Regions from separate parts of the Pseudomonas sp. FP1742 genome, predicted to be linked through region 1. Evidence: predicted binding sites of a transcription regulator. Region 1 holds the regulator's gene; each other region holds the start of a gene.
What was found. The regulator sigma-54, encoded in region 1, starts transcription at its own class of promoters, with help from an activator protein. The targets are predictions, from matches to a motif close to ANTGGCATNNANNTTGCTNT.

Region 1 (3,264 bases):
TACTTCGCGGTGGATAAGGTTGGCAATTTGTTCGAGGGCTTTCTTTTTACTGCCACCCGGCGCGTTCACCAGGGAACGGCCGGGGGTCAGGATGCTTTCAAGTCGGATCATGGGTTGGGAGTGTTAACGACCGGTCGCGCCCTGGAGGAGGCTCTGGGTCTTTTCCTTATGCTTTTTGAGTTGGCGATCCAGCTTGTCGGTCAGCAGGTCAATGGCGGCATACATGTCCGTATGCTCGGCATTGGCGACTACTTCTCCGCCGGGAATATGCAGCGTGGCTTCGATTTTCTGCAGCAGCTTCTCGACGTTCATCGTGACTTGCACGTTGGTGATCTTGTCGAAATGCCTCTCTAATCGTTCGAGTTTTTCGCCGATGTAGGTGCGAAGAGGTTCGGTCACTTCCAGTTGGTGTCCACTGATGTTGACTTGCATACAGCTTCTCCTTCGTTGCCAGTGCATAAAGCGGCAGGCAGAAATGCCTGCCACTGGAACGCTGTGGCGAGCCCGGCGGCTACATCAACCGCTTCCGTTCGCTGGAAGGCGCGATCCCCAGGGATTCGCGGTACTTGGCGACCGTACGACGGGCTACCTGAATGCCTTGTGCCTCCAGTAAACCAGCGATCTTGCTGTCACTCAACGGCTTTTTCTGATTTTCCGCGGCAACCAGTTTCTTGATGATCGCGCGGATCGCCGTAGACGAGCATTCCCCGCCTTCGGAGGTGCTGACGTGGCTGGAAAAAAAGTATTTCAGTTCATAGATGCCCCGTGGGGTATGCATGAATTTTTGCGTGGTCACCCGTGAAATCGTCGATTCATGCATGCCCACCGCTTCGGCGATGTCATGCAGCACCAACGGTTTCATGGCTTCGTCGCCGTACTCCAGAAAGCCGCGTTGATGCTCGACGATCTGAGTGGCTACTTTCATCAGGGTTTCGTTGCGGCTTTGCAGGCTCTTGATGAACCAGCGAGCCTCCTGCAACTGATTACGCATGAAAGTGTTATCTGCGCTGGTATCGGCGCGGCGCACGAAGCCGGCGTATTGGGCGTTGACCCGCAGGCGTGGCACCGACTCCTGGTTCAGCTCCACCAGCCAGCGCTCGTTGTCCTTGCGTACGATCACGTCGGGAACGACGTATTCGGCTTCGGTGGACTCGATTTGCGAGCCCGGGCGCGGGTTGAGGCTCTGGACCAGTTCGATCACCTGACGCAGTTCATCTTCCTTGAGCTTCATGCGGCGCATCAGCTGGCTGTAGTCGCGGCTGCCGAGCAGGTCGATGTAATCGGTGACCAGGCGCTTGGCCTCCGCCAGCCAAGGGGTCTTGGCGGGCAGTTGGCGCAGTTGCAGCAGCAGGCATTCACCCAGGTTGCGGGCGCCGATGCCGGCGGGTTCGAATTGCTGGATGCGGTGCAGGACGGCTTCGATTTCGTCCAGCTCGATGTCCAGTTCCGGATCGAAGGCCTCGAGGATTTCCTCGAGGGTCTCGTCCAGATAGCCCTGATTGTTGATGCAGTCGATCAGGGTCACGGCGATCAGGCGATCGGTGTCGGACATCGGTGCCAGGTTCAGTTGCCAGAGCAAATGGCTTTGCAGGCTTTCACCGACCGATGTGCGGGTGGTGAAGTCCCACTCGTCGTCATCGTTGCTCGGCAGGCTGCTGGCGCTGGTCTGGTAGACGTCTTCCCAGGCGGTGTCGACAGGCAATTCGTTGGGAATGCGCTCGTTCCAGTCGCCGTCCTCAAGGTTATCCACCGTCGGAGCGGTTTCCTGGTAGGAGGGTTCCTGAATGTCGGGGTTGGGTTTTTGTTCGGCGTTATCGGCCAAGGGGTCGGCGTTATCGAGGTCGTCGCCTTCTTCCTGGCGTTCGAGCATCGGATTGGACTCCAGGGCCTCCTGGATTTCCTGTTGCAGGTCCAGGGTCGACAATTGGAGCAGGCGGATAGCCTGTTGCAGCTGCGGTGTCATCGTCAGCTGCTGGCCCATTCTCAAGACTAGCGATGGTTTCATGGCAGGGGCTTAACACCTTATTCGCCGGCGCACATGCGCCATCCACTACAGGGCGCCGAAGCGCCAAACATAAGCAAATTATATGCCTGAAACTGAAGTGTTTGCCTAGAGCGCTGTAACAATAAAAAACTATAAAGCTTTATTGACACGTGGCCCTTGCTGATGGCTGAACACCTTTGGAGCGACGTGTTTGCCTGGAGCGCCGTAACAATAAAAACCTATTGATTTTTTATTGAAACAAGCGCCCGGGCGATTGGCCAGGCACCTCAGCGCTTACAGGCGGAACTCGTGGCCCAGATACACTTCCTTGACCAATTCGTTGGCCAGGATAGTGGCGGAGTCACCTTCAGCGATCAGTTGGCCATCGTTGACGATGTAGGCCGTTTCGCAGATGTCCAGGGTTTCACGGACGTTGTGGTCTGTGATCAGCACGCCAATGCCTTTGGCCTTGAGGTGATGGATGATCTGCTTGATGTCGCCCACCGAGATCGGGTCCACGCCGGCGAAAGGTTCGTCGAGGAGGATGAATTTCGGGTTGGTGGCCAGTGCTCGGGCGATTTCCACGCGGCGGCGTTCGCCACCGGACAGGCTCATCCCAAGGTTGTCCCGGATGTGGTGGATGTGAAATTCCTGCAGCAGGCTTTCCAGCTCTTTGCGGCGACCGGCCTTGTCGAGTTCCTTGCGGGTCTCGAGGATGGCCATGATGTTGTCGGCCACCGAAAGCTTGCGGAAGATCGACGCCTCTTGCGGCAGATAGCCGATGCCGGCTTTGGCGCGACCGTGCATGGGCTGGTGGCTGACGTCCAGGTCGTCGATCAGTACGCGGCCCTGGTCGGCCTGCACCAGGCCGACGATCATGTAGAAGCAGGTGGTCTTGCCGGCACCGTTGGGGCCAAGCAGGCCGACGATCTGACCGCTGTCGATGGACAGGCTGACGTCACGCACGACCTGGCGGCTCTTGTAGCTCTTGGCCAGATGCTGAGCTTTCAGAGTTGCCATTACTGGGCCTTTTGCTCGTCGGTTTTCTTTTTCGGCTGGATCACCATGTCGATGCGCGGACGCGCCTCGGTGACTTTGTTGCCCGTGGCGCGACCGGCGCTCGCAAGCTTCTTGACCGTGTCGTAGACGATTTTCTCGCCCTGGGTGGTGTTGTTGTCCTTGTCGACAACTTTAGCCTTGTCGATCAGCACGACGCGGTTTTGCGCCGCGTGGTACTGGATGGTTACACCCCAGCCCTGAACAGGCTTGGTGTCGCCGGC
Region 2 (3,264 bases), 1.3 Mb from region 1:
GACATCTGCGGCCAATTGAGCAGGCTCAGAATCGGGCGTTCGGTTGAGGTGGGTTGTTGGGCGTCTCTGAGGGCTGGTACCACGTTGTGGGTCAGCCATTCGCGCAGGCCTCGGTATTCGGGGCAGTAGTGGTAGACCAGTAATGCGTAGACGCCGGATTCGCTGATCAGCAGTGTGCGTTCGATGGTGCCGTGGATCAGCATTTGTACGGTTTGGTGTTGGTCGGGATCGAGTTTGCGTAATGCTCGTTCGTCCAGGAATAGCCTGAGCAATCGGCCGAGGTCGCGAGCGCTGAACCAGGCCTGGTTTTGCAGGAGGAGGGCGTGGAGGTGGAGTTTGTTGCGGGTGAAGACGTAGGGGATTAGATAGTTTTCGTCCATGGTGCAGTTCTCGGGATCAAATGAAGAAAACTGCCTCTGATCGTCGCCAAACGAAAAGGGTGGCAGCCATGCGCGGGTTGGCGAACCGGTGACGCCCGAAAACCGGTAGACCCGAAGGTCTCCCACGCATAGCCGCCATAATTCGAGATGGGAATAAATTCCTCGGTCGAATGTGGTCGCGGTGCGTCGGGGGCTTCCGGGTCGCCAAACCCAGAGCTGAACATTCAGCTGGGGATGAGCATAGAAACTGGAGGTCTTACGACGCAATCGGACGGCGGTGGTGTTCTTTGTAGGACGTTGCCGGGATGTTTGCGAGGCTTAGGATCAAAAGATCGCAGCCTTCGGCAGCTCCTACAAAGGTGATCTGTCCAGTATGGGAGGGCTGGTAGACCGAGGCGCCCGCTTTCGCGAGCAAGCCCGCTCCCACAGGGAATGCATTTCACAGAAGAGTCGGTGCGTTACTCGGCAGGTGGATTGAGCTTCGCTTCCAGCTCCGCCACTTTCGCCTCAAGGCTCTCCAGCCGGGCGCGGGTCCGCGCCAGCACAACCATTTGGCTATCGAATTCTTCACGGCTCACCAGATCCAGCTTGCTGAAGCCGCTCTGCAGCAGGGCCTTGAACTGGCTTTCGATTTCGCTTTTCGGCAGTGGGGTGTCGCCGCTGAAGAGGCGGGAGGCGGTGCCGCTCAGGGCATCGAGGAAGTCTTTGGGCGCGAGCATGGGAAAAGTCCTGTCAACAATGGCGGGCAGTGTACCACGCAGTGTCTATAGTCAATCTCGGCGGCTGCGATGCACGCTTTTCGCGCATGCGAGTGGGCGGCCGCGCACTGTTGTTGTGCGTAACCGTGGCGTCAACCGTGCGAAGGGGCCTGCGGCTGCGGCCAAGGGCTTGAAATCAATGGGTTTTGGATAGATGGCAAGCTTTCTGCTTAGTCGCTGGTGACCCATGCACTGATGCAGTCGCTGTGACGAATGCAGTGCGCCAAGCGGAACGGGGGAAGTTTCGTGCGGAGTGGTTAGCTGGCGTCGAACGGGCAGGTAAGGCCGACGATGCGTTACAAAGCCAGGCACTGCGCTTAGACTTGAGTCGGGTTTGTTTTCCTGGGGCAAGTCCACCAATTCGGGAGAGAGTTTTCATGAAGCTAGTCACTGCCATCATCAAGCCGTTCAAACTGGACGACGTGCGCGAGTCGCTGTCCGAGATCGGCGTGCAGGGCATTACCGTTACTGAAGTCAAAGGCTTCGGTCGGCAGAAGGGTCACACCGAGCTGTATCGCGGCGCGGAGTATGTGGTTGATTTTCTGCCCAAGGTGAAGATCGATGTCGCCATTGACGACAAGGATCTGGACCGGGTTATCGAGGCGATAACCAAGGCCGCCAACACCGGCAAGATCGGTGACGGCAAGATCTTCGTGGTCAATCTGGAACAGGCGATTCGCATCCGTACCGGCGAAACCGATACCGACGCAATCTAAGCCGCCACAAACCCAACGCCCCAGGAGAAAACAATATGACTCTGCGTAAAATCGCAGGGCTAGGAGCCCTGTTGTCCCTCGTAATGCCCGGCCTGGCCATGGCGGCAGACGAAGTGGCGGCCCCAGTCCTCAATTCCGGCGATACCGCCTGGATGATGACCTCGACAGCCCTGGTGCTGTTCATGACCATTCCCGGCCTCGCGCTGTTCTACGGCGGCATGGTTCGGTCGAAAAACATTCTTTCCGTGATGATGCAGTGCTTCGCCATTACCGGTCTGATCAGCGTGCTGTGGGTCATTTATGGCTACAGCGTCGCGTTCGACACCACTGGCATGGAACAGGGCGTCATCAATTTCAACTCGTTCTTCGGGAGCCTGAACAAGGCCTTCCTCGCCGGTATCACGCCTGCGAGTCTGACCGGGCCTGCGGCGCTGTTCCCTGAAGCAGTATTCGTCACCTTCCAGATGACCTTCGCCATCATTACCCCGGCGCTGATCGTCGGTGCCTTCGCCGAGCGGATGAAGTTCTCCGCCATGCTGATCTTCATGGGCGTGTGGTTCACTCTGGTTTACGCACCGATTGCGCACATGGTCTGGTCCGGTAACGGTGGCCTGTTGTGGGACTGGGGCGTGCTCGATTTCGCCGGCGGCACCGTGGTGCATATCAACGCCGGTGTGGCCGGTCTGATTGCCTGCCTGGTACTGGGCAAGCGTAAAGGTTTCCCGACCACTCCGATGGCTCCGCACAACCTCGGCTATACCCTGATGGGCGCCGCGATGTTGTGGGTCGGCTGGTTCGGTTTTAACGCCGGATCCGCTGCGGCTGCCAACGGCACCGCCGGCATGGCGATGCTGGTGACCCAGATCGCCACGGCCGCTGCGGCGCTGGGCTGGATGTTTGCCGAGTGGATCACTCACGGCAAACCAAGCGCACTGGGTATCGCTTCGGGTGTGGTGGCCGGTCTGGTTGCAATCACTCCGGCGGCAGGCACCGTGGGCCCGATGGGCGCCCTGGTGATCGGTCTGGCAGCAGGCGTGGTGTGCTTCTTCTGCGCCACGACTCTGAAACGCAAAATGGGTTACGACGACTCCCTCGATGCCTTCGGCGTGCACGGCATCGGCGGTATCCTCGGCGCGATCCTGACCGGTGTGTTCGCGGCACCGTCCCTGGGTGGTTTCGGTACCGTCACCGACATCGCGGCTCAAGTCTGGATTCAGTGCAAAGGTGTGGGCTTCACGGTGATCTACACCGCGATCGTCACCTTCATCATCCTCAAGGTGCTGGACGCCGTCATGGGTCTGCGTATCACTGAGGAAGAAGAGGCAGTTGGTATCGATCTGGCGCTGCACAACGAACGCGGCTACAACTTGTAAGCACGCCCGAAAAAAATTGCCCGGCTTGCCGGGCATT
Region 3 (3,264 bases), 640 kb from region 1:
TTGGCATGCCCCTCACTGAGCAAATGGTGGGCATGCAGGCGACTCATCACGCCTTTGTCGCAATACAGCAGGTACTGGCGAGTAGGGTCCAGTTCCTTGAAACGAGCGTTCAGTGCATAAAACGGCATCGTCTGTACCTCGATACCAGGAAGCTCCAGCGGGTCGTCTTCGGCGGCATCCGGGTGACGGATGTCGATGATGATCTGGCCCGCCAGCGCTTCGCTGACTTCTTCAATCTGCAAGTCCTGGCCCAATTCGTCGATCACGCGATCGATCGGCACCAGTTTGGCGTTCTCGAGCGCACGCTCAAGCACCGCCATGTCGAATTCTTTCTCTTCATGCTCCACGCGCGGACGCTTGGCATGGGTTTTCGGGTTAACCGAAATGACCCCGCAGTATTCCGGCATGTGCCTGGCGAAGTCGGCGGTGCCGATTTCGTTGGCCAGGTCGATGATGTCCTGCTTGTGACTGGCGATCAGTGGACGCAAGACCAGTTTGTCGGTCACGCAGTCGATCACGGACAGGTTCGGCAATGTCTGGCTCGACACCTGGGAAATCGCTTCGCCGGTGACCAGCGCTTCGATGTCCAGCCGATCGGCAATACGGGAAGCAGCGCGTAACATCATACGCTTCAAAACTACGCCCATATGACTGTTATCGACTTTCCCGAGAATTTCTCCCAGGACTTCCTCGAACGGCACACTGACAAATAACACGCGCTGGGAGCTGCCGTACTTCTTCCAGATGAAGTGCGCGACTTCCATCACGCCCAGTTCATGGGCTCGCCCGCCCAGATTGAAGAAGCAGAAATGGCTCATCAGCCCGCGACGCATGATCTGGTACGCAGCCACGGTGGAATCGAAGCCGCCGGACATCAGCACAAGCGTCTGTTCCAGGGCACCCAGCGGATAACCGCCGATGCTGTTGTGCTGGCTGTGGATCACGAACAACCGTTTGTCGCGAATTTCGATGCGAACTTCGATTTCAGGCTCTTTCAGGGAAATACCGGCGGCGCCGCACTGACGACGCAGTTGGCTGCCGACGTATTTCTCCACGTCCATGGAGCTGAATTCGTGCTTGCCGGCACGCTTGCAGCGCACCGAGAAAATCTTCCCGGCCAGCGCATCGCCGAAGTGCAGCTTGCACTTCTCGACGATGTCGTCGAAGTCGCCCAACGGGTATTCATCGACCTGCAGGAAATGCGCGATGCCCGGCATGCAGCTCAGGCGCTCGGTCATCTCCTTGAGGGCTTTGGGGTCGCTGACGCGGGTTTCCAGCTCGAGATTGTCCCACACGCCGTTCACCACCACGGCCGGGTCCAGATCGCGGAGCACGGTACGGATGTTTTTGGCCAATTGGCGGATGAAACGCATCCGTACCGGGCGGCTCTTGATGGTGATCTCGGGGAAGACTTTTACGATTAGTTTCATGAAAACAGCGCGCGCAGGGCCAGCCGAAAAAGGGGGGCGCGGATTATAGCGGAAATTGCTCAAGGTTTAACCAGTTAATGTGCAGAAGGTTTTGCGCGCACCAAAACAGGTCATTTATGGAAATCAACGCTACATTACAGGGCGATATTTTGCGCTTTATGGTGCGCCGCCTCCTTGGAAGCGTGATATTGGGGCAAAAAACCCACGATGAGGCACTGGCATGCAATTTGCTCCCTTGTGAGGCAGGTTGCCATGGCAGAGTATTCGCGCCGGCATCACCCACATTTAAGGGCATCCATTACTAGCCCTAAGCCACCCGGAGGACACTATGTCGAAGTCGGTTCAACTCATCAAAGATCATGACGTCAAGTGGATTGATCTGCGCTTCACGGACACCAAAGGCACTCAGCACCACGTGACCATGCCGGCTCGCGATGCGCTGGATGAAGCTTTCTTCGAAGAAGGCAAAATGTTCGACGGTTCCTCCATCGCTGGCTGGAAAGGCATCGAAGCTTCCGACATGATCCTGATGCCGGACGACACCACTGCCGTTCTCGACCCGTTCACCGAAGAGCCGACCCTGATCCTGGTTTGCGACGTGATCGAGCCTTCGACCATGCAAGGCTACGACCGTGACCCACGGGCGATCGCCAAGCGTGCCGAGGAATACCTGAAGTCGACCGGTATTGGCGACACCGTATTTGTGGGTCCAGAGCCTGAGTTCTTCATCTTCGACGAAGTGAAGTTCAAGTCCGACATCTCTGGCTCGATGTTCAAAATCTACTCCGAACAAGGTTCGTGGATGTCCGACCAGGACGTGGAAGGCGGCAACAAAGGCCACCGTCCAGGCGTCAAAGGCGGCTACTTCCCGGTTCCGCCGTTCGACCACGACCACGAAATCCGTACCTCCATGTGCAACGCCATGGAAGAAATGGGCCTGACCATCGAAGTTCACCACCACGAAGTGGCGACTGCCGGTCAGAACGAAATCGGTGTGAAGTTCAACACCCTGGTGGCCAAGGCTGACGAAGTTCAGACCCTGAAATACTGCGTACACAACGTAGCTGATGCCTACGGACGCACCGCGACCTTCATGCCTAAGCCGCTGTACGGCGACAACGGTTCGGGTATGCACGTTCACCTGTCCATCGCCAAAGATGGCAAGAACACCTTCGCTGGCGAAGGCTATGCCGGCCTGTCCGATACCGCCCTGTACTTCATCGGCGGCATCATCAAGCACGGTAAGGCTCTGAACGGCTTCACCAACCCGTCGACCAACTCCTACAAGCGTCTGGTCCCAGGTTTCGAAGCTCCAGTGATGCTGGCCTACTCGGCTCGCAACCGTTCCGCTTCGATCCGTATTCCTTACGTGTCCAGCCCTCGCGCTCGCCGTATCGAAGCCCGTTTCCCGGATCCGGCAGCCAACCCGTACCTGGGCTTCGCTGCACTGTTGATGGCTGGCTTGGACGGCATCCAGAACAAGATCCACCCTGGCGACGCAGCTGACAAAAACCTGTACGACCTGCCGCCTGAAGAGGCGAAAGAGATCCCACAAGTTTGCGGCAGCCTGAAAGAAGCCCTGGAAGAGCTGGACAAAGGTCGTGCGTTCCTGACCAAAGGCGGCGTTTTCAGCGACGACTTCATCGACGCTTACATCGCTCTGAAAAGCGAAGAAGAAATCAAAGTTCGTACCTTCGTACACCCACTGGAATATGAGCTGTACTACAGCTGCTGATCCGGTAGCGCTGCACTACGCAGCGTGACAAAAGAGAGGCCTCCTTCGGGAGGCCTTTTTTGTGGGCGAACGTCTGTCATCGGATGCCCGGTTGCGTGC

Region 2: a site for sigma-54 is predicted at 1,292-1,311, ahead of glnK (P-II family nitrogen regulator). Genes of this name have one in related genera too.
Region 3: a site for sigma-54 is predicted at 1,645-1,664, ahead of glnA (glutamate--ammonia ligase). Genes of this name have one in related genera too.

What each region holds. Positions count from the first base shown of each region.
Region 1 covers NZ_CP117460.1:1,035,020-1,038,283, forward strand. Annotated here, with positions in the region: gene ptsN (PTS IIA-like nitrogen regulatory protein PtsN) at 1-111, opposite strand, end outside; gene hpf (ribosome hibernation-promoting factor, HPF/YfiA family) at 124-432, opposite strand; gene PSH64_RS04450 (RNA polymerase factor sigma-54) at 512-2,005, opposite strand; gene lptB (LPS export ABC transporter ATP-binding protein) at 2,279-3,004, opposite strand; gene lptA (lipopolysaccharide transport periplasmic protein LptA) at 3,004-3,264, opposite strand, start outside.
Region 2 covers NZ_CP117460.1:6,412,605-6,415,868, reverse strand. Annotated here, with positions in the region: gene PSH64_RS29205 (Bro-N domain-containing protein) at 1-380, opposite strand, end outside; gene PSH64_RS29200 (accessory factor UbiK family protein) at 839-1,099, opposite strand; gene glnK (P-II family nitrogen regulator) at 1,516-1,854, shown strand; gene PSH64_RS29190 (ammonium transporter) at 1,890-3,227, shown strand.
Region 3 covers NZ_CP117460.1:395,146-398,409, reverse strand. Annotated here, with positions in the region: gene thiI (tRNA uracil 4-sulfurtransferase ThiI) at 1-1,430, opposite strand, end outside; gene glnA (glutamate--ammonia ligase) at 1,759-3,165, shown strand.